DNA from 4 places in the Rhizobium sp. PL01 genome. Region 2 is predicted to be linked to each of the others. Evidence: predicted binding sites of a transcription regulator. Region 2 holds the regulator's gene; each other region holds the start of a gene.
The links. The regulator PhoB, encoded in region 2, activates phosphate uptake and scavenging genes when phosphate is short. The targets are predictions, from matches to a motif close to TGTCATNNANCTGTCAT.

Region 1 (5,048 bases), on a different contig from region 2:
TTTTGCGGGAAGCCTGCCGTCAGGCGGCGGAATGGCGGGCAAGCGGCCTGCCGCCCATCAAGGTCAGCGTCAATCTCTTCGCAGCCCAGTATCGTGCCGCGACCCTCGTCCAGCATGTCACAAGCGCACTTGCCGAACACAATCTGCCCACGTCTGCCCTTGGCCTTGAGGTCACGGAGACGATAGCGCTTCTCAACGACGATAATGCCCTTGCGGCCGTGCGACGCCTGCGCGACCTCGGCGTCGGCATCGCCTTCGACGATTTCGGCACCGGTTTTGCATCCCTGAGTTCATTACAACGGTTTCCGCTGACTACGCTGAAGATCGACCGGTCATTTATCAGCGAAATGACGGAGAACCCGCATGATGCGGCTATTACCAGGGCAATGTTGATGATGAGCGCCGAACTCGGGCTGGAAACAATCGCAGAAGGTATCGAGACAGAGGAGCAGGAACTGACCTTGCGGCTGCTCGGCTGCAAGGCTGGCCAGGGTTATCGCTACGGTAAGGCGGTTCCGCCGGAGCAAACCGCAGTGCTCCTGGCCAAAGGCTTCACCAATCAAACTGCCATACGGATGCACTGAAGCGCGGTCCGCTCTTTTGGAGCATCGCCCGCGCTTAGATATTTGACTTTAGCCTTCGGCCCGCTTTCCTACAGCAGACCGACCAGAAAATAGAACAGCGCGGAAATCAGCGCTGCTGCCGGCAGGGTTACAACCCAGGCAATCAGAATATTGCCGGCAAGCCCCCAGCGCACCGCCGAGACACGCCGTGCCGCACCAACGCCAATGATCGCGCCTGTAATCGTATGCGTGGTCGAGACCGGAATCCCCAGCCATGTCGCGGCAAACAGGGTGATCGCCCCGCCGGTTTCCGCGCAAAAACCCTGCATCGGATTGAGCTTGGTGATCTTCGAGCCCATCGTGTGGACGATGCGCCAACCTCCGAACAGAGTTCCGAGCGCCATGGCCGACTGGCAGGTGATGACCACCCAGAACGGCACGTAGAACTTGTCGCCGAGATAGCCCTGGCTGAACAGCAGCACGGCAATAATGCCCATGGTCTTCTGCGCGTCATTGCCGCCATGCCCCAGCGAATAGAGCGACGCGGAAATGAACTGCAGGCCACGAAAGCTGCGATCGACGGCAAACGGTGTCTTGCGAAGGCAGACCCAGGACACGATGAGGACCAGCAGCAGCGCCAGCATGAAACCGATCATCGGCGACATGAAAATGGCAGCCACGGTTTTCAGAAGGCCGGAGAGAACAATTGCATCGCCGCCGGTCTTGGCAAGGCCGGCGCCGACCAGTCCGCCAACCAGCGCATGCGACGAACTCGACGGTATGCCGAAGATCCAGGTGACGATATTCCAGATGATCGCCCCCATCAACGCGGCAAAGATCACCTGCGGCGTGACGATGGACGGATCGATGATACCGGTTCCCAGTGTTTCGGCAACATGCAGGCCAAAGAACAGGAAGGCGATGAAATTGAAGAATGCCGCCCACATGACGGCATATTGCGGCCGCAGAACTCGCGTCGAAACGATCGTGGCGATCGAATTGGCGGCGTCGTGCAGGCCGTTGAGAAAATCGAAGAACAGCGCGACGCCGATCAGGGCGATGAGCAATGGCAGGGCGAGCGTCGCGTCCATCAGACGTTCTCGATCAGGATGCCGCTGATTTCATTGACGACGTCCTCGAAACGGTCAACCACCTTTTCGAGTTCGCCATAAATCTCGCTGCCGATGACATAGGCCATTGGGTTCGAGGCGCCGTGGCGACGGAACAGGTCTTTCAGGCCTTGGTCGTGCAATTGGTCGGAGCGTTCCTCAAGCCGCGTGACTTCTTCGGCGATAGCGGTCAGGCGCGGCACATTGGCGCCGATACGGTCCAGCAACGGGATCGCTTCTGCGACCAGCCTGGCGGAATCGATAATCAGAACACCCATTTCGCGCATACGGGGGTCAAAGCTCGTCTGCTCGAACAGCCGGATGGTCTTGACCGTCTTGTGCATCATGTCGATGGCGTCATCCATCGACTGGATCAGGTCCTTGATATCGCCACGATCGAACGGCGTGATGAAACTCAGGCGGACCGCGAGCAGGACGTCGCGGGTGATCGCGTCGGCCTGGTCTTCAAGCGCAATGATGCGCTCGCAATGGGCATCAAGATCGCCCTCGCCGGCAAGCAGCGCCTTCAAAGCTTCGGCTGCACTCACGACGGTGCGCGAATGCGCTTCGAAAAGCTCGAAGAACTTGTCTTCGCGCGGCAGGAGCTTGCGAAACCAACCCAGCATTGTTCATCCACCTATCTTCGTGTTGTCACGAAACTGTCATAATTCTGGCAGCCCTCATAGAGAAGACAGGGGAACGAGGAAAGCTTTTAAGGCAGATCTGGGGCGATTACCCACCGATTAGGACAAACCAACCATCCTCATCCGTAGTTTCAACACCGAGTTCGCGCGCTTTTTCAAGTTTCGAGCCAGCCCCCGGGCCCGCGACCAAAAGATCGGTCTTCTTCGACACAGAGCCTGCGACCTTGGCACCCAGCCGTTCGGCCATGGCTTTGGCCTCGTCGCGCGTCATCTTTTCCAACGATCCGGTAAAGACGACCGTCTTGCCCGCAACCGGGCTTGAGCTTGCAACTGGCGCTTCAGCGTCCTGTGGCGTCACCTCGTCGAGAAGGCGCGATACAACATCCATGTTGCGTGGCTCTTTGTAGAACTCGACGATCGCCCGGGCAACGACATCGCCGATGCCGTCGATCGTATTGAGATCGCTCCAGGCTTCCGAAGTGATGTCACCGGCGGCCTTCATCGCATCCGCGAACGCGATGTAGCTGCCATACGACCGCGCCAAAAGCTTTGCCGTGGTCTCGCCGACATGGCGGATTCCGAGGGCATAGATCAGCCGGTGCAATGCCACCTGGCGGCGGTCGTTGATCGCGTCATAAAGCTTGCGGACGCTGACTTTGCCGAAACCGTCGATATTTTCGAGCTTGGTCAGGGGCGATGCGTTCTGCCGTTTCTCCAGTGTGAAGATATCGGGTGCGGTCTTGATCGACAGCGCCGGATCCTCCGCCTCGAAGAAGAAATCGATCTGCTTTGAGCCCAGACCTTCAATGTCGAAGGCATTGCGCGAAACGAAATGCTTCAGGTGCTCGACCGCCTGCGCCCGGCAGACAAAGCCGCCGGTGCAACGGGTAACGGAATCGAGTTTTCCGGTCTTTTCGTTTCTCTCACGCACGGCATGGCTGCCGCAGACTGGACAGACTTTTGGGAACGGATACCGCTCGGCAGTGGCCGGACGCTTCTCCATCACCACATCCAGCACCTGCGGGATAACATCCCCTGCCCGCTGAACGATGACGGTGTCGCCAATGCGAATATCGTGATCCTCCTCGCGGATGCGCTCGCCGCCATTGCCGATACCTTCGATGTAATCGGCATTGTGCAGTGTCGCATTGGTGACGACAACGCCGCCGACTGTGACCGGCGTCAGTCGTGCGACCGGCGTTAGCGCACCGGTGCGGCCTACCTGAATGTCGATATTCTCCACCGTTGTGAACGCCTGCTCGGCCGGAAACTTGTGTGCCGTCGCCCAGCGCGGCGAGCGCGAGCGAAAGCCGAGGCGCTGCTGCAGGTCGAGCCGGTCGACTTTGTAGACGACGCCATCGATATCGTAATCGAGATCGGGGCGTTTCAAGCCGATATCATTGTAGTGCTCGAGAATGGCCTCAATCGAAGACAGGCGCTGCGTCAGCGGATTGACCGGGAACCCCCAGCGTTTGAACACCTCGACCATGCCGGATTGGGTATCGGCCGGCATCTCCGAGATTTCGCCCCAGGCGTAAGCGAAAAACTTCAGCTTGCGGCTGGCCGTGATCGTCGGATCAAGCTGCCGCAGGGATCCGGCAGCAGTATTGCGTGGGTTGACATAGGTCTGCTTGCCCTCAGCCACCATCTGTTCGTTGAGCGCCAGGAAGTCGCTCTTGCCCATATAGACCTCACCACGAACCTCGACGATCGCAGGCGCATCGGCCGGCAAAGTCTGCGGGATTTCCTTGATCGTGCGGATATTGGCCGTGACGTTTTCGCCGGTCGTGCCGTCACCACGCGTCGCGGCGCTGATCAGCTTGCCGTTTTCGTAGCGCAGCGACATAGACAGACCGTCGATCTTCGGCTCTGCGGTAAAGGCAATCGAGTTGTCGGGCAGCAGGCCTAGAAACCGGTAGACGCTTGCGATGAAGTCCTGCACGTCCTCGTCGGAAAACACGTTGTCGAGCGACAACATCGGCCGCGCATGGGTGATCTGCTGGAAGATGCCCGATGGCGCCGCACCAACTTTGCGCGATGGGCTGTCGGCCCGCACAAGCTCCGGGAATCGCGTCTCGATCTCCTCGTTGCGCCGCTTCAGCGCGTCATAGTCTGCGTCCGAAACCTCCGGTGCATCCTTGCCATGATAGAGTGCGTCGTGGTGCGCCAGCTCGCCAGCCAGCCGTTCCAGTTCGGCGGCGGCATCTTCAAGCGTCAGGTTTTCAACGGCAACGGACAAGGTCGACATGCTGGCAGACTCCACGTTTTGGCTTCGTTTTAGAGAAAATCCCGTGAATGAAAAGCCGCCGCTTCGCAAAGCGTCGATTAATTCCTCAACGCTATAATGCCGGAAAGGCAAGCGCGCCGGAGAACAATAAAAGACCCGGAGGGAGGAGCAGGCATGATTACCGCAACTGCACCCTATTCCCTGCCCCAGCGTCTGCAACGGTTGACTGCGTCTGAGAACGCGTCTGCCGTGCAGACCACCGATCACCCGGATGAGCGGCAACAGGCCGCGTCCAGTACACTTGACGCCCTGCGCAGCATTGTCGAAAACGAACCTCGTGAGCGCAAGGCGCAAGCCGAGGAAACGCTCAAACGCCTCAAGGACGAGATGATGGCGCTGATGCAATGGGGATTTGCGCCCGGAGCGACGGCGCAGCGCTCCCTGCAGCTCGCCAAGCAACTCGGATCAGCCACCGCGCAATTCTCCGATGCCATTTTGGCAGGAA
Region 2 (5,048 bases):
TGGGCCAACGAAGCCGAACGTGCATTTGTCGAACGGACCTCGGGTGCGATCATGATCCTCTTGATCTTCCTCGTCGTCATGAACCTTGGCGCAATCCTGTTGCGGCGTCGCTTTGAGCGGCGCTGGTAGTGAGGTAGAAACATGAACATGATGTCAGAAGCAGCAGTTGAAAAGGCGCTGGACCAGAAAATGAACACTGTTCCCTTCAAGATGATCGGAAAGGACGTTTCGGTTTATTACGGCGAGAAGCGCGCGCTTTTCGATGTTAACCTCAACGTTCGTGAAAACACCGTAACCGCGCTGATCGGCCCGTCGGGTTGCGGCAAGTCGACGTTCCTGCGGACACTCAACCGTATGAACGACACGATCGACAGCTGCCGGGTGACCGGCAAGATCACGCTGGACGAAGGTGATATCTACGACCCGAGCATCGACGTCGTCGAACTCCGCGCCCGCGTCGGCATGGTGTTCCAGAAGCCGAACCCGTTCCCGAAGTCGATCTACGAGAACGTCACCTACGGTCCGAAGATCCACGGTCTCGCCCGCACCAAGGCAGAGCTGGACCAGATCGTCGAGTCGAGCCTGCAGAAGGCTGGTCTCTGGAACGAGGTCAAGGATCGCCTGCATGAATCCGGCACCGGTCTTTCCGGTGGTCAGCAGCAACGCCTGTGCATTGCACGCGCCGTTGCCGTCAGCCCGGAAGTCATCCTGATGGACGAACCGTGCTCGGCACTGGATCCAATCGCGACCGCCAAGGTCGAGGAACTGATCCACGAACTGCGCACAAACTACACGATCGTCATCGTTACGCACTCGATGCAGCAGGCTGCTCGTGTGTCGCAGCGCACCGCCATGTTCCACCTCGGCAATCTCGTCGAGGAAAACGACACCGACAAGATGTTCACCAATCCGGATGACCAGCGGACCCAGGACTACATCATGGGCCGCTTCGGCTGAGGACGCTTTCGCCACCCTCCCATGAGGGCAGGGTGGCAGTCTTCCAACCCGGATTGTGATCGCAAGGAAAAACAATCATGTCTACGCACATTGCTTCCGTCTACGACGAAGATCTGAAGTACCTGACCCGGCGCATCTCCGAGATGGGCGGCCTGGCCGAACAGATGGTGGCCGAATCCGTGCGCGCTCTGGTCAATTCCGACCTGGCGCTTGCCCAGAAGGTCATTTCCGACGACGCCATTCTCGACGAGGCCGAGCGCCAGATCGGCGAAAAGGCGATCGTCACCATCGCCAAGCGTCAGCCGATGGCGGCCGACCTGCGCGAAATCATGGGATCGATCCGCATTGCAGCCGATCTCGAGCGGGTTGGCGATCTCGGCAAGAACAACGCCAAGCGCGTCATCGCGGTCGCGACCGCCAGCCTGCCGCGTCAGCTGGCGCGCGGCCTGGAGCATCTGGCCGAGCTTGCGCTCGTTCAGCTCAAGGAAGTGCTTGACGTCTATGCGTCCCGTTCGCCGGAAAAGGCCAACAGCATCCGCGAGCGCGACAACGAGATCGATGCGATCTACACGTCGCTGTTCCGCGAGCTCCTGACCTACATGATGGAAGATCCGCGCAACATCACACCCTGCACGCATCTGCTGTTCTGCGCCAAGAACATCGAGCGCATCGGCGACCACGCCACCAACATCGCCGAAACCATCTACTACATGGCAACCGGTGCTCAGCCCGTCGGTGAACGTCCGAAGGATGACACGGCCAACACGGTCGGCGCGATCGGCAATTGATCGCGCGATAAAGTAAGTAAATTCTTACGCACTAATTGCGCGAGCGGCCGTTGGAGCCGCTCGGCAAGCCTTCGGCCAACCGGCCGGGAGCCAAGGAGCTGAACTGAATGTTGCCAAGAATTGCCGTTGTTGAAGATGAAGAGGCGCTCAGCGTCCTCCTCCGATACAATCTTGAGGCCGAAGGGTTCGAAGTCGATACGATCAATCGTGGCGACGAGGCGGAAATGCGCCTGCAGGAACGCCTTCCCGATCTCTTGATCCTCGATTGGATGCTGCCGGGCGTTTCCGGCATCGAACTGTGCCGTCGCCTGCGCCAGCGCCCGGAAACCGAACGTCTGCCGATCATCATGCTGACGGCACGCGGCGAGGAGAGTGAGCGCGTACGCGGACTCGCCACTGGCGCTGACGATTATGTCGTCAAGCCATTCTCGACGCCGGAATTGATGGCGCGGGTCAAGGCGATGTTGCGCCGGGCCAAACCCGAAGTGCTGTCAACGCTGCTGAAATGCGGCGATATCGAACTCGACCGCGAAACCCATCGCGTCCATCGCAAGACCCGCGAGGTCCGTCTTGGACCGACCGAGTTCCGCCTGCTGGAGTTCTTCATGGCCTCGCCGGGCCGTGTCTTTTCGCGCTCGCAGCTTTTGGACGGTGTGTGGGGGCACGATATCTATGTCGATGAGCGCACGGTTGATGTCCATGTCGGACGGTTGCGCAAGGCGCTGAACTTTTCCAACATGCTGGACGTGATCCGCACTGTGCGTGGCGCGGGCTATTCGTTGGAAAGCTGAGTTTCGTATGATGAAGGACCGTCAGGCGTTGCCGGGCGGTTCGCCAATCTCGATGGGATGCCCGTCGGGATCGTAAAAGCGGAAGACCCTCTGCCCCCAGGCTTGCGTCTCGATGGGGTGGATGAGGTTCACGTTGCCGCCGATGCGCTCGAAAAGCCCATCCAGATTATCATGTTCGAAATAGAGCAGGATATTGTGTCGGCCATACGGTTGGGTGACCGCTGACGGCTGTCCCCAGACCGTCGTTTCCAGGGATTTGCCGTCATGGATGGCAAATCCCGTTTCAAACATGACAAAATTGCCGAAGTCTTGTTTGATCGCCAATTCCAGCATCTCGCAATAGAAGATTTTCGAGATGCTGATATCCCGGACGAACGGGATGGGGTTGACGAAACGCACGGCCGAACTGGCCTCAGCGTGCCCGGCGACGCTCGCCGGACGGCTGGTAAGCCAGCTTTGCATGGAATGTGCAGTAAGGTGATGTATCCGGGGAATCGTTGCCGCAGAAGTGGAACTCTTCCTTCATCGGATCGCCGATCGGCCACTTACAGGTGCGGTCGGTGAGTTCGGTCAGGACGAGGCGGCGCGACATCGGAATAACAACGTTGTTGCCGGCCGGTGCCGTTTCCTGATCCTCGATGGCGCCGATTTCGACTTCTTCCTTCATGACAGTCGCGCCCGTGGTGCGTGTCACTGTACGGGTAGCGGTCATGCGCGACGCGGTGTAGCTCGGTGCGCGGGGTGCAGCGGACGGTGCCGGGCGTTTCGCACGGGCCGTTGCAGTGCTGCCGCCGGCCTTGGCGCGGCCTGGCAGGCAGAGCCGGTGGACCTTGCCGATAACGGCATTACGGCTGACGCCGCCGAGCTGTGCAGCGATCTGGCTCGCGCTCAAGCCTTCGGCCCACAATTTCTTGAGTTTTTCGACCCGCTCGTCAGTCCAATTCATGGTCTTGTCTCCATTCCCAGCGTTGGTGATGGTCGAATCCTCCACCGAGCCCTGGATAGTATCCGAGGCTGAAACGCGATAACACTTTTGGTGACTAGGTCCGCCGCATGCGTTCTAGTAATTGTTTCTTAACGTAGAGCCCGGGGGACTCCCTGACAAGAGTCCGGGGAATCCCACCGAATCAATTTCTGAGTTTTCCCCAACTTGCTTGCCATGCGTGGCATTTTTGCAAGGGTATCCGGCTAAAAAAATTGCGAGCGCTGTATGTACGCGAATTGCCGGAAATCATGGGCTTTTGTTGACATCGCACTGCGAAGTGAAGATAGTGCCCCTGCCGCCGCAAGGCGGCATTTTGAGTTTTTATGGGTTGGTCACAGCCCTGTTGACGACGCCGATTATACAATTGCCGTGATGGTTTGAGGAGACATGCGCCATGGCCGATGCCACGCCGCTTTATGACACATATGCCCGCGCCCCCCTGCGGTTCGAGCGCGGTGAAGGCGTCTGGCTGATCGCCGAGGACGGCACCCGCTATCTCGATTTTGCAGCCGGTGTTGCCGTTAACTCGCTCGGCCACGCGCATCCACATCTTGTGTCGGCATTGAAAGAGCAGGCGGAGAAGGTCTGGCATCTGTCGAACCTCTATGAAGTTCCCGGACAGGAGAGCCTCAGCCGCCGCCTGACGGAAGCGACGTTCGCCGACAAGGTGTTCTTCACCAACTCCGGCGCAGAGGCGCTGGAATGCGCGATCAAGACCGCACGCCGCTATCATTTCTCCAAAGGCAACCCGGAGAAATTCCACATCATCACCTTCGAAGGCGCTTTCCATGGCCGCACGCTGGCCACGATCGCCGCCGGTGGGCAGGCAAAATACCTGGAAGGTTTTGGCCCGAAGGCACCCGGTTTTTATCAGGTGCCGTTTGGTGACATGGGCGCCCTGAAGGCTGCCATCAGCGAAGAGACCGCAGCGATCCTGATCGAGCCGATCCAGGGTGAGGGTGGTATCCGCACCGTGCCAAAGGAATTCATGCAGGAACTGCGTGCCCTCTGCGACGAATACGGCCTGCTGCTCATCCTCGACGAGGTCCAGACCGGCGTCGGCCGGACAGGCAAGCTGTTTGCTCATGAGTGGGCAGGCGTCGCGCCTGATATCATGGCGGTCGCCAAGGGTATTGGCGGCGGTTTTCCGCTCGGTGCTTGCCTTGCGACCGAAGAAGCGGCTTCCGGCATGGTCGCCGGCACCCATGGCTCGACCTATGGCGGCAATCCGCTGGCGATGGCCGTCGGCAATGCTGTTCTCGATGTCATCCTTGCTGACGATTTCCTGCAGCACGTCCGTGATGTGTCGCTGGTGTTCCGGCAGGGGCTTGCGTCGCTTGCCGATCGTTTCCCCGATATTATCGAGGAAATCCGCGGCGAAGGCCTGATGCTCGGCATCAAGGCCAAAGTGCCGTCTGCCGATCTCCTGAAGGCCATCCGCGCCGAGAAACTGCTGGCGGTGCCCGCAGGCGAAAATGTCATCCGCCTGCTGCCGCCGCTGGTGACGACGGCCGAAGAAGCCCGTGA
Region 3 (5,048 bases), 150 kb from region 2:
TTTCGATGATGTGATCGGCACCGGCGGCCTTGAGCTTGGCACCGACCTTTTCATGCAACGCCGCGCGTTCGTTTGGAGACAGTGCTGCCAGTTCGTCCCGCGTCAGGCCGGCCTCGTTGCCCGAAAGCGTCAGGCCAACCGTGATGCAACCGGCGGCCACGCCTTCGGCAATGCCCGGCTCGGTATCATCGACCTTGATGACCGCGCCGGCCGGATAAACCATCAGGTCGAGGAAACATTTGTACATCCCAATTGGCGTCGGGCGGCCGAGCGGCAGGTCGTCGGCGCAGATCAGGTTTTCAGGCGCATACCCCTGCTCGGCCGCGAGCGGCAGGACCCGTTCCATGATCGAACGGGTATAGCCGGTGGTCGAGCCGATCTTGATGCCCTTGGCCCGCAGATAGGCGACCGTTTCCAACGTGCCGGGAACCAGAGTGCAGTAGTCGCTAACCACCTCTTCGTTCAGAGGCACGAAGAGATCATAGACCTTGTCGATGGCACTTTCGTCCGGTGCTACACCCTGCGCTGCGGTCCAGCGCGCGGCAATATGCGGCTCGGACAACATGGCGCTGATATGCGCGCGCTTCGGCAGGCCCATCGGCTTGCGCGCATCGGCAATGGTCACATGGACGCCAAATTTGGCAAAGGTTTCGACAAAGGCACCCATCGGCGCGAAGGAGCCGAAATCGATGACGGTGCCGGCCCAATCGAATATAACGGCCTTGAACTTGCTCATGCGGCACTCCCATAGAGGTCATTGATGGTTTCTTCGCCGATGCCGAACGCCGTCGAAGCGCCGCATCCGGCGGTGACGACGACGAGGCGGACGCTGTCGGACGGTTTGTCGGTAAAACGCCAGCGATCCGGCGAGGATGCATAGGTTCCGAGCCAGCGCTCGGCAATCACGCGGCCCGGTAGATCGAGCACCCTGTCGAACTCCCCGAGGATCAAGTCATCGACCGCATCGGCGGCAAAGGGATCGGGCGTCGTGGAATAATGATGGCTATCCCCGACGATCAGTGAGCCATCGGCCGACTGGGTGACGATCAGATGGATACCGTTGTCCCGTTCTGACTTCAGTTCCGTATCGAGGCGCTTTTTCAGCGGTTCGGCCTCCGGCACGGCAGCATAACCGAGATAACGGCCGAGCCCGAGATCGGACATGACGGCAGTCTTGAAATGGACCGGCTGCTGCGGCCGCACGCGCAGCATCTGCAGCTTGCAGCGGGTAACATTATAGGCAGCAATACGCTCTGCAAAAAGGCCAGTGAAATCATCTCCGGGGCAAACGACCACCGCCTCGGCCTCGATCACGCCATCCGCCGTTTCGACGCGCGGCGGCTCGACAGAGGTAACCGTCGTGTTGCGCAGAAATGTGATGCCAAGCTGCTCTTCGAGAAACCGGGCAAGCAGCGGGATTGCGGTTCGGGATTCGACACGAATTTCGTGCGGGCTATAGAGCGAGGCACGGGCGGCGTCCGTGCGCAGGCAAGACACATATTCCTGGGCCTCGCGCACCGTGATCTTGATGCAGCCCTCCGCCATCTCCGTGCGCAGGAAAGCATCGATCACCGCCTCGGACTCGTCGAACCGTGAGGCCAGCACCATACCGCGCTGGACGACAGCGATACCGGCCTTATCAACCGTTTCCGTCCAGATATCGCGTGCCCGCCGCGCCATGGTCCAGCAATCACCGGCGCCCTGACCGGTGACGGTGACAAACCCGAAATTGCGGACCGAGGCGCCATTGGCCTGCGCATCGCGGTCGATGACGACAACTCTTTTACCGCGTTTCGCCGCCGCATACGCATGGGCGAGACCAACGATACCGGCGCCGGCAACGGCGAGATCATAGATGGGCATGCGTTCCCTCCAGCGTGCCTACGCCGGGCAAGGCCCGGTTTGGCTGGCGGCTAAAGAACGCAAGTTCATAAAGGGAATATGACAACCGCCAGCAGTGCGGCGATTGTCCACTCTAATTCACGCCCCAGGCTCACGCCGCCGGATTTTCACCGCACGCGGCGTGAGGGCGATAACCGTAGATCAGGCCTCCAGCGCACCCGGCTTGCGGACTGCCTTCGTGCGTTCGTCGCAGGCGATTTTCATCAGGTTGTCCCGGCGGCGGGCGAAACGCTGCGAGGTGCGCGTTGCGACAAGGCCTGCCTGGGGTGCGTGGATATCGATCGCACCGCCTTCCATGCCTGGAGCGGTAATGATCGTCGCCAGCAGATCACCGGCCGCGACAGTATCGCCAATGTCACGATGGAACAGTACGGCGCCGGCCTGTGGCGCGCGGATCATCTCGATGTTATCCAACGGCGTCACCCGTCCCTTGTACGGCTCAAGAGGAGTGACATTGCTGCTAACGGCGCCGCGCGCAGCGAGGAAGCGCCAGAGCCCATCGGCATCCTTACGGGCCATACCCGGATAGACATCACGCGTGCCGCGAAGCTCGACTGTGACGGCGAGGCGGCCGGGCAGTTGCTTGGCTTTTTTCTCCGTTGCATGTTTCCAGGCATAACCGACAGCCTCCTCGAAAGCGCTGCTTTCGCCGTCAGCGAGAAACACGGCTTCCATATCGAGCGCCGATGCCAGATCGGCCGCTTCAGGCCAGAAGGCTCCATCGACATAGGTATATTGCACGGACTCATCGTCGCAATGTAGATCGAGCATGAGATCGGCACCCAGCGCCATATGCAGCAGCTGCCGCTTCAGTTGCTCGACTGCGGGATAGCGCTCGAGATCATCAACCAGCGTCTGACGCTCGGAAAGCGGGATCAGCGGGAACTCGCGGTTAAAATTGGTGCGTGAGCCGAGATCGAAGCGCCCCTGCATATCCCCGAAATGCGATTGCGCCGTGCCGATCGGATTGGCCTGCGGCACTATGGTGATATCGCTGAGAATTGTGCCATCGGCATCCGCCTGACGCAGCTTTTCGCACAGGAAGTGCAGCAGTGCAGTGCCGGGAAGCTCGTTGGCATGCAGCGCTGCCTGGATATAGATTTTTGGCGCCTTGTCGTCGCTGCCCTTGAACCGGATGACCGGTAGCCGCCATTCAACACCGGGCGTATCTCCCTTGATGACGATTTCAGAAATATCCATGACGTCCTCCCTTTTGCAATTTCAGGCGCTTATGCGGGTTCGGGCGAATGCGCGCAAGACGCCAAAAATTGCGGCCCAAACACAATCGGCGCGTGGACAGACCACGCGCCGATCAAATGTAAAAGTGCTGGCCGCAGAAAACCCTACTTCTTGTCGAGGAAGGACCGGATCGCCGCGACTGTTGGCTCCGGCTGTTCTTCCATCAACCAATGGCCGGACGCCGGGATGACAACTTCGGTGACATTATCGGCGGCAGCGCGAGCAACCACCGCCATGGTCGGGCCGAACGATTTTTCACCGCCGATGGCAAGGACCGGCATGGGCAGCTTACCCTTGGCCAAAAATTCCTTGTTGTCGATGACATCCTGATCGAAGGCTGCAAACTGGGCAAACCCAGCGTGCATCGCGCCCGGTTGGGCGTAGAGAGCGGCGTAATGCTGGCGCGATGCTTCATCCCATTTCTTCGGATCGGCGGAGAACTCATTCCAGAAGCGATCGAGATAGATGCGTTCACGGCCAGCGACGAGGCGCTCCATATCCGGTCCGCCAAAGCGGAAATGCCACAGCAGCGGATGCTTGAGAATCTCCTCCCACGGGCCAACGCCCGGGATTGGCGCATCCATCAGGACGAATTTGGTGACTGCCTGCGGATATTGCGCAACGAAAGCATAACCCACCATGTTGCCGATATCATGGGCGGCGACATCGGTCTTTTCGACGTTCAACGCCTTCAGCACGCCGGCAATATCTTGCCCTTGCGTCTTCTTGTCGTATCCTTCAGCAGGTTTGGCCGAGAGGCCCATGCCGCGCAGATCCGGTACAATCACCATATGATCCCGAACGAGATTAACCGCGAGCGGCTCCCACATGTCGCCGGTTTCGCCATAGCCATGCAGCAGAACCACAGCCGGCCCCTTGCCGCCAACCCGCACATGCAGCGTCGTGCCATTGGTGGCGATTTCCTTTGTGGCGAATTCTGCGGGATATTGCGCAACGCCATCTGCAAGAGCAGGAGCGGCAAAAGCGATAACGGCACTTGCAATCAACGAACGAAGCATGACGGCATTCCTGCGTTTTCGACAGGCCGGATTGGCTGTCTGATGCGGCCAACATCGCATTGGTTTTGGGTTCGGACTAGCCGCTCAACTCCGGAACTGACGTTCGGAAATACCGAACAATAAAGAATACGCGGAGCCCGCAATCTGCAGGCTCCGAACCACCGATTACCGTCAGTCCAGGAGCGGCCAGCGATCGACATATTCATATTCGCCCTTGCCGACCAAACTGCGGATAAGAACGAACTCACGCGCAATCCACTGGACCGGCTCAGCAAGCATATGCTCGGGAACCGGCGTTTCGTCGTAAAGAAGCGTCATATGCGGCGTGAAGTTCGGATTGTAGGTGAAGTTCAGTCCAACGGCCCACATTTCCTTTGCCAGTTGAACATGCAGATCCATCATCTCTTCGCTGCGCACCGCATTGCCAAGCACGACCGCTCTGGCGTTGGCGAAATGCATGACGCGATCAAACACCACTTCGAACGGCGCGGCCTTGACGGTCGCCATCGCCGCAGCGACAGCAAAGATGATCTCGTCCGGAGAGCCCTGATATTTCCCGATCCCATTCAAAGACACATGCAAGAGCTCACGGGGTCGCGGATACGCCGACAGACCGTGACGCCGGATAACATCCCGGCCGGCATCAAGGGCGATTAGAGACACATCCCGCTCCGGCATGATAGCGAGAAACAGGTTGCTCTTTCCGCGATCATCGACATGTCTGTGATGGGGCCTGAGCGCCTTCCCGCCTCCTCCTTGGCCGAATGAAAAAGACTTCTGTTCACTGCGCAAAACTGCATTCCCGGCTTTTCCAAGCATTGCAGACCTCATCTCTTTTTGGATGGCGCCAGTATACGCGACTCCGAAAAGAGATCAAGAACAAAACAG
Region 4 (5,048 bases), on a different contig from region 2:
TCTTGACCACGCCGAGTGTGATGTTGGCGGCATCGAGGTTTGGGAAGACCAGCAGGTTGGCTTCACCGGTGAGCGTGCTATTGGGCATGACGCGCCTGCGCAGGCTTTCGGAAATCGCTGAATCCCCATGCATCTCGCCGTCCGCTTCAAGATCTGGCGCCAGTTCGCGAACGATCTGCATCGCCTTACGCATCTTGAAGGCGCTTTCCGAATCCCGCGAGCCGAAGTTCGAATGGGATACGAGCGCGGCGCGCGGCGTGATTCCGAAGCGGCGAATTTCCTGGGCCGCCATCACCGTTTTCTGGGCGATTTCCTCTGCCGTCGGATCAAAGGTCACGTAGGTGTCGGTGAGGAAGGTGGCGCCACGCTGGGAGATCAGCAGGCTGAGCGCAGAGAAATCCAAAACGCCTTCACGCTTGCCGATGATCTGCGACACGGCGCGAAGATGGGCACTGTAGCGGCCTTCGACGCCGCAGATCAGCGCATCGGCTTCGCCACGTCGAACGGCGAGCGCGCCGATCACGGTCTGGTTGGTACGGACGATGGTGCGGGCTGCTTCCGGAATGACGCCGAGGCGGCCGACCAATGCAAAGTAATCGTCGACATAGTCACGGAACCGCGGATCGCCTTCCGGATTGACCACTTCAAAATCAACGTCAGGACGGATACGCAGGCCGTAGCGTTTTAGCCGCGTCTCGATGATGTGGGGGCGGCCGATCAGGATCGGGCGGGCCGTGCCGTCTTCGAGCAGGACCTGGGCGGCGCGCAGCACGCGCTCATCCTCACCTTCGGCGAAGATGACCCGGTTCTTCTGGGCATTCTTGGCTGCAGCGAAGATCGGCTTCATGATGAAGCCCGAGCGGAAGACGAAGCGGTTGAGCTGGTCGAGATAGGCGTCGAAATCGGTGATCGGCCGGTTGGCGACGCCGCTGTCGGCGGCGGCCTTGGCAACGGCCGGCGCGATGCGCAGGATCAGGCGCTGATCGAACGGCGAGGGGATCAGGTAGTCCGGGCCGAAGACCGGCGTTTCGCCGGAATAGGCGCGGGCGGCGACATCGGACGGCTCCTCGCGGGCAAGAGCGGCGATGGCGCGCACCGCTGCCATCTTCATTTCCTCATTGATCGTCCGGGCACCGCAATCGAGCGCGCCACGGAAAATATAGGGGAAACACAGGACGTTGTTGACCTGGTTGGGGAAATCAGACCGGCCGGTGCAGATCATCGCGTCCGGGCGGGCCGCGCGGGCCAGTTCCGGCATGATTTCGGGATTGGGGTTGGCAAGAGCCATGATCAGCGGCTTTTCCGCCATCTGGACCAGCAGTTCCGGCTTCAGAACGCCTGCGGCCGAAAGGCCGAGGAAGACGTCGGCGCCGGCAATGCTGTCGGCCAGAACGCGGTTGGCACTGTCCTGCGCATAGATTGACTTCCATTCGTCCATCAGCACTTCGCGGCCGACATAGACGAGGCCTTCGAGATCGTGGACCCAGATGTTTTCGCGCTGGGCGCCGAGCGTCACCAGAAGATTGAGGCAGGCAAGCGCTGCGGCACCGGCGCCGGACGTGACGATCTTGGCCTTGGCAATGTCCTTGCCGGCCAGTTCGAGGCCGTTGAGGATGGCAGCGGCAACGATGATCGCGGTTCCGTGCTGGTCGTCATGGAAAACCGGAATATCCATCTTTTCGCGCAACCGGCGTTCGACTTCGAAACATTCCGGCGCCTTGATGTCTTCCAGGTTGATGCCGCCGAATGTCGGCTCCAAAGCCGAGATGACATTGACCATCTGGTCGATTTCGGGCGCGTCGATTTCGATGTCGAAAACGTCGATACCGGCGAATTTCTTGAACAGGACGGCCTTGCCTTCCATCACCGGCTTGGAGGCGAGCGGGCCGATATTGCCAAGACCGAGAACCGCTGTGCCGTTCGAGACGACCGCGACCAGGTTGGCGCGCGCCGTATAGTCGGCAGCGGTCGAAGGATCGTCGCGGATGGCAAGGCAGGGGGCGGCAACGCCAGGCGAATAGGCGAGCGCCAGGTCACGCTGGTTGCCGAGCGGCTTGGTCGGCTGGATCTCGAGCTTGCCGGGGCGGGGATAACGGTGGAAGAACAGTGCCTGTTCGTCAAGGTCGCCGCTTGCTGGAACCGCTGGGGTCTTGGCTTTGTCGCCGGTGCTCATATTCTTAATCCTTACCTATTCGTCGCGGCTCTTTTTGCATGAAACGGCGGCTCCGTACAGTTTCGAAACGGGCGTTTATCAACGGTTTTCAGGAACAGGTGTTTCTCCGGCACAAGGGCTGCTTCCACAGGCTGTCATTCTCCTGAAACAAGAGTCTGTTTTGGAAAGCCCTAGAAAGAGGCCAACAGACCGTTGCGAGGCAGAATGACCGAGAAAGAGCAAGAAACCCGGCGTTTCAGGACCCTGTTCATTTCCGACGTTCATCTGGGATCGAAGGCTGCAAAGACCGATTATCTCCTCGACTTCCTGCGCGTGACGGATGCGGAGACAATCATCCTGGTCGGCGATATCATCGACGGATGGCGGCTGAAGCGCAGCTGGTACTGGCCGCAATCCTGCAACGACGTCGTCCAGAAGCTGTTGCGCAAGGCGCGCAAGGGCACCCGTATCATCTATATTCCGGGCAATCACGACGAATTCATGCGCGATTTCCCTGGCGTGCATTTCGGCGGCATCGAGGTCGCCCAGCGACACATGCACGAGGCGGCCGACGGCCGCAAATATCTGGTGCTGCATGGCGACGAATTCGACGTCGTGGTTCGCAATGCCCGCCTGCTCGCCTATCTCGGCGACTGGGCCTACGACATGGCGATCGTCATCAATATCGGGCTGGCGGCCATCCGCCGCCGTCTCGGCATGCCATACTGGTCGTTCTCTGCCTGGGCGAAGCAGCAGGTCAAGCACGCGGTCAACTTCATCGGCGAATTCCAGCGGGTGGTTGCCGATGAGGCGCGGCGGGAAAAAGCCGATGGTGTCATCTGCGGTCATATCCATCACGCGGTCATGGAAGACATCGGCGGTATTCGTTACATCAATACCGGCGACTGGGTGGAAAGCTGCACGGCCATTGCCGAGCATCATGACGGAACCATGGAATTGATCACTTGGCGGGAGTTGAGCAACGTGCCTGCGGTTCGTGAAGACACGACCGAGGTCGAAGTGATGATGGCGCGGGCTCTTTCGCAACAGGCGGCATAAAACTGCAGCGATCCAGACTGTAGGGAAAACTAGCGGCTGGCGCTGTTCTTGCACTGCGTGATAAATCATGGACGTAACTGTCAGGTCCTTCCATGATTCCCTCGTCTCCGCCTCCCTTTCGCGAGGAAGCGCCGCGCTATTTCGTGCCGCGCATCGCCTTGCTCTTTTGTGCGCCTCTCGTCGTCAATGGTTTCGCCATGCCGTATTTTCCGGTCTGGCTAAGCACCTTGTCGCTGAGCGATTTCGAAATCGGCATCATCCTCGCCTTGCCGATGTTCGTGCGCGTCATCACGGCGCCGCTGGTCGGGCTTCTGGCTGACAGAATCGGCGAGCGGGCGGAAGTCCTGATCTGGTCAGCCGTGCTGTCATTGCTGACGGCGCTGGCATTGTTCGTATCCCATAGTTTCTGGTTCGTACTGGTCATCTATGCCATTCAGGGCGGTGTCTATGCACCCTATGTGCCGATCGTCGAAGCGATCGCGCTGACTGGCGTGCGGCGCTGGGGCTACGATTATGCCACCATGCGCGTCTGGGGTTCCGTCGCCTTCATCGGTGCGACGATGCTGGGTGGCGTGATGGTCGGGCTCTATGGTGGCTCGATGGTTCTGCCAGCTATGGCGGGCGGCTTTCTGCTGATGATTGCTCTGACCTTCATCGCGCCGCGCGTCGGCAAGCCGCGCCGGCCGTCGACCTTGACGACGCTGACGGAACCGCCGCCAAAGGCGTTGCGCAAACTCGATCTGCAGTTGCTGTTGATCGGTGTGACTTTGGTGAACGGCAGTCATGCGATGCTGTTCGCCTTCTCGGCGATCTATTGGCAGCATATCGGCTTTTCAGGCACGGAAATCGGCCTTCTATGGAGTGCCGGTGTGGCGGCCGAGGTGGCGATGTTCTTCTGCGCCAGGATGATCATCCGGCGGTTCAGCCTGTGGACGATGATCTTTTCAGGCTGCGTGCTTGCTGTGGTGCGCTGGATCATCTTTCCGATGGATCTCGGCTTCTGGGGCTATTTCGCGCTACAATGTTTCCACGCCTTCACCTACGCAATCATGCATACGGGCATGCAGAACATTCTGGTACAGCGCGTTCCCGAAGAGCAGGAATCCTCGGCGCAGGGGCTGTATTTCTTCTATACCGGCGTGTTCTCGGCGATCTTCACCTTCACATCCGGCTATTTCTACACCTGGTTTGGTGTTCACGGCTTCTATTCGATGTCGGTTGTTGCCTTCGTCGGCTGCTGTTCCGCCTTTGCCGCCTGGTACCTTCAGCCCCAGAGGGCGGGAAGAGGCGGGAAGACCAGCGAATCCTCGTAGCGCAGGCCGGGATCGCGATCGCGGGCCAAAAGCAGCGGGCCATCGAGATCAACGAAATCGGCGCCTTGCGCCAGAAGCACCGCCGGTGCCATGCCGAGCGATGTGCCGACCATGCAGCCGACCATGATCTTGAGGTTCAACGCCCGCGCCGCATCGCGCATGCGCAGGGCCTCGGTCAGGCCGCCGGTCTTGTCGAGCTTGATGTTGACCGCATCGTAAAGGCCCGCGAGCTTTGGCAGGTCTTCGGTCTTGTGGACGCTTTCATCGGCGCAGACCGGGACAGGGCGATGAACGGAGGCGAGCAGGGCGTCATGTCCTGCGGGAAGGGGCTGTTCGATGAGTGCGACACCCGATTCTGCGCAGACGTTAAAATGGTAGGCAAGATTGGTTTCCGACCAGCCCTCATTGGCATCCAGAATGATGGCGCTATTGGGGGCTGCGGCCCGAACGGCGCGAATGCGCGAGGCATCGTCATCGGTTCCGACTTTGACCTTCAGAAGCGCCCGGTGCGTATATTGCGCCGT

Region 1: the regulator PhoB is predicted to act here: its motif matches at 2,322-2,338, upstream of R6X40_RS03380 (DUF47 family protein).
Region 3: the regulator PhoB is predicted to act here: its motif matches at 1,931-1,947, upstream of R6X40_RS13295 (TIGR03364 family FAD-dependent oxidoreductase).
Region 4: the regulator PhoB is predicted to act here: its motif matches at 2,306-2,322, upstream of R6X40_RS04955 (UDP-2,3-diacylglucosamine diphosphatase).

What each region holds. Positions count from the first base shown of each region.
Region 1 covers NZ_JAWQUM010000001.1:736,909-741,956, reverse strand. The annotation lists gene R6X40_RS03390 (putative bifunctional diguanylate cyclase/phosphodiesterase) at 1-584, shown strand, start outside; gene R6X40_RS03385 (inorganic phosphate transporter) at 653-1,654, opposite strand; gene R6X40_RS03380 (DUF47 family protein) at 1,654-2,298, opposite strand; gene ligA (NAD-dependent DNA ligase LigA) at 2,405-4,564, opposite strand; gene R6X40_RS03370 (hypothetical protein) at 4,718-5,048, shown strand, end outside.
Region 2 covers NZ_JAWQUM010000005.1:173,535-178,582, forward strand. The annotation lists gene pstA (phosphate ABC transporter permease PstA) at 1-129, shown strand, start outside; gene pstB (phosphate ABC transporter ATP-binding protein PstB) at 142-957, shown strand; gene phoU (phosphate signaling complex protein PhoU) at 1,035-1,745, shown strand; gene phoB (phosphate regulon transcriptional regulator PhoB) at 1,853-2,536, shown strand; gene R6X40_RS14050 (VOC family protein) at 2,558-2,935, opposite strand; gene R6X40_RS14055 (GcrA family cell cycle regulator) at 2,949-3,482, opposite strand; gene R6X40_RS14060 (aspartate aminotransferase family protein) at 3,916-5,048, shown strand, end outside.
Region 3 covers NZ_JAWQUM010000005.1:22,572-27,619, reverse strand. The annotation lists gene phnX (phosphonoacetaldehyde hydrolase) at 1-736, opposite strand, end outside; gene R6X40_RS13295 (TIGR03364 family FAD-dependent oxidoreductase) at 733-1,863, opposite strand; gene R6X40_RS13290 (succinylglutamate desuccinylase/aspartoacylase family protein) at 2,044-3,102, opposite strand; gene R6X40_RS13285 (alpha/beta hydrolase) at 3,246-4,160, opposite strand; gene R6X40_RS13280 (2'-5' RNA ligase family protein) at 4,332-4,823, opposite strand.
Region 4 covers NZ_JAWQUM010000002.1:118,475-123,522, forward strand. The annotation lists gene R6X40_RS04950 (NADP-dependent malic enzyme) at 1-2,173, opposite strand, end outside; gene R6X40_RS04955 (UDP-2,3-diacylglucosamine diphosphatase) at 2,378-3,211, shown strand; gene R6X40_RS04960 (MFS transporter) at 3,304-4,524, shown strand; gene dgcA (N-acetyl-D-Glu racemase DgcA) at 4,476-5,048, opposite strand, start outside.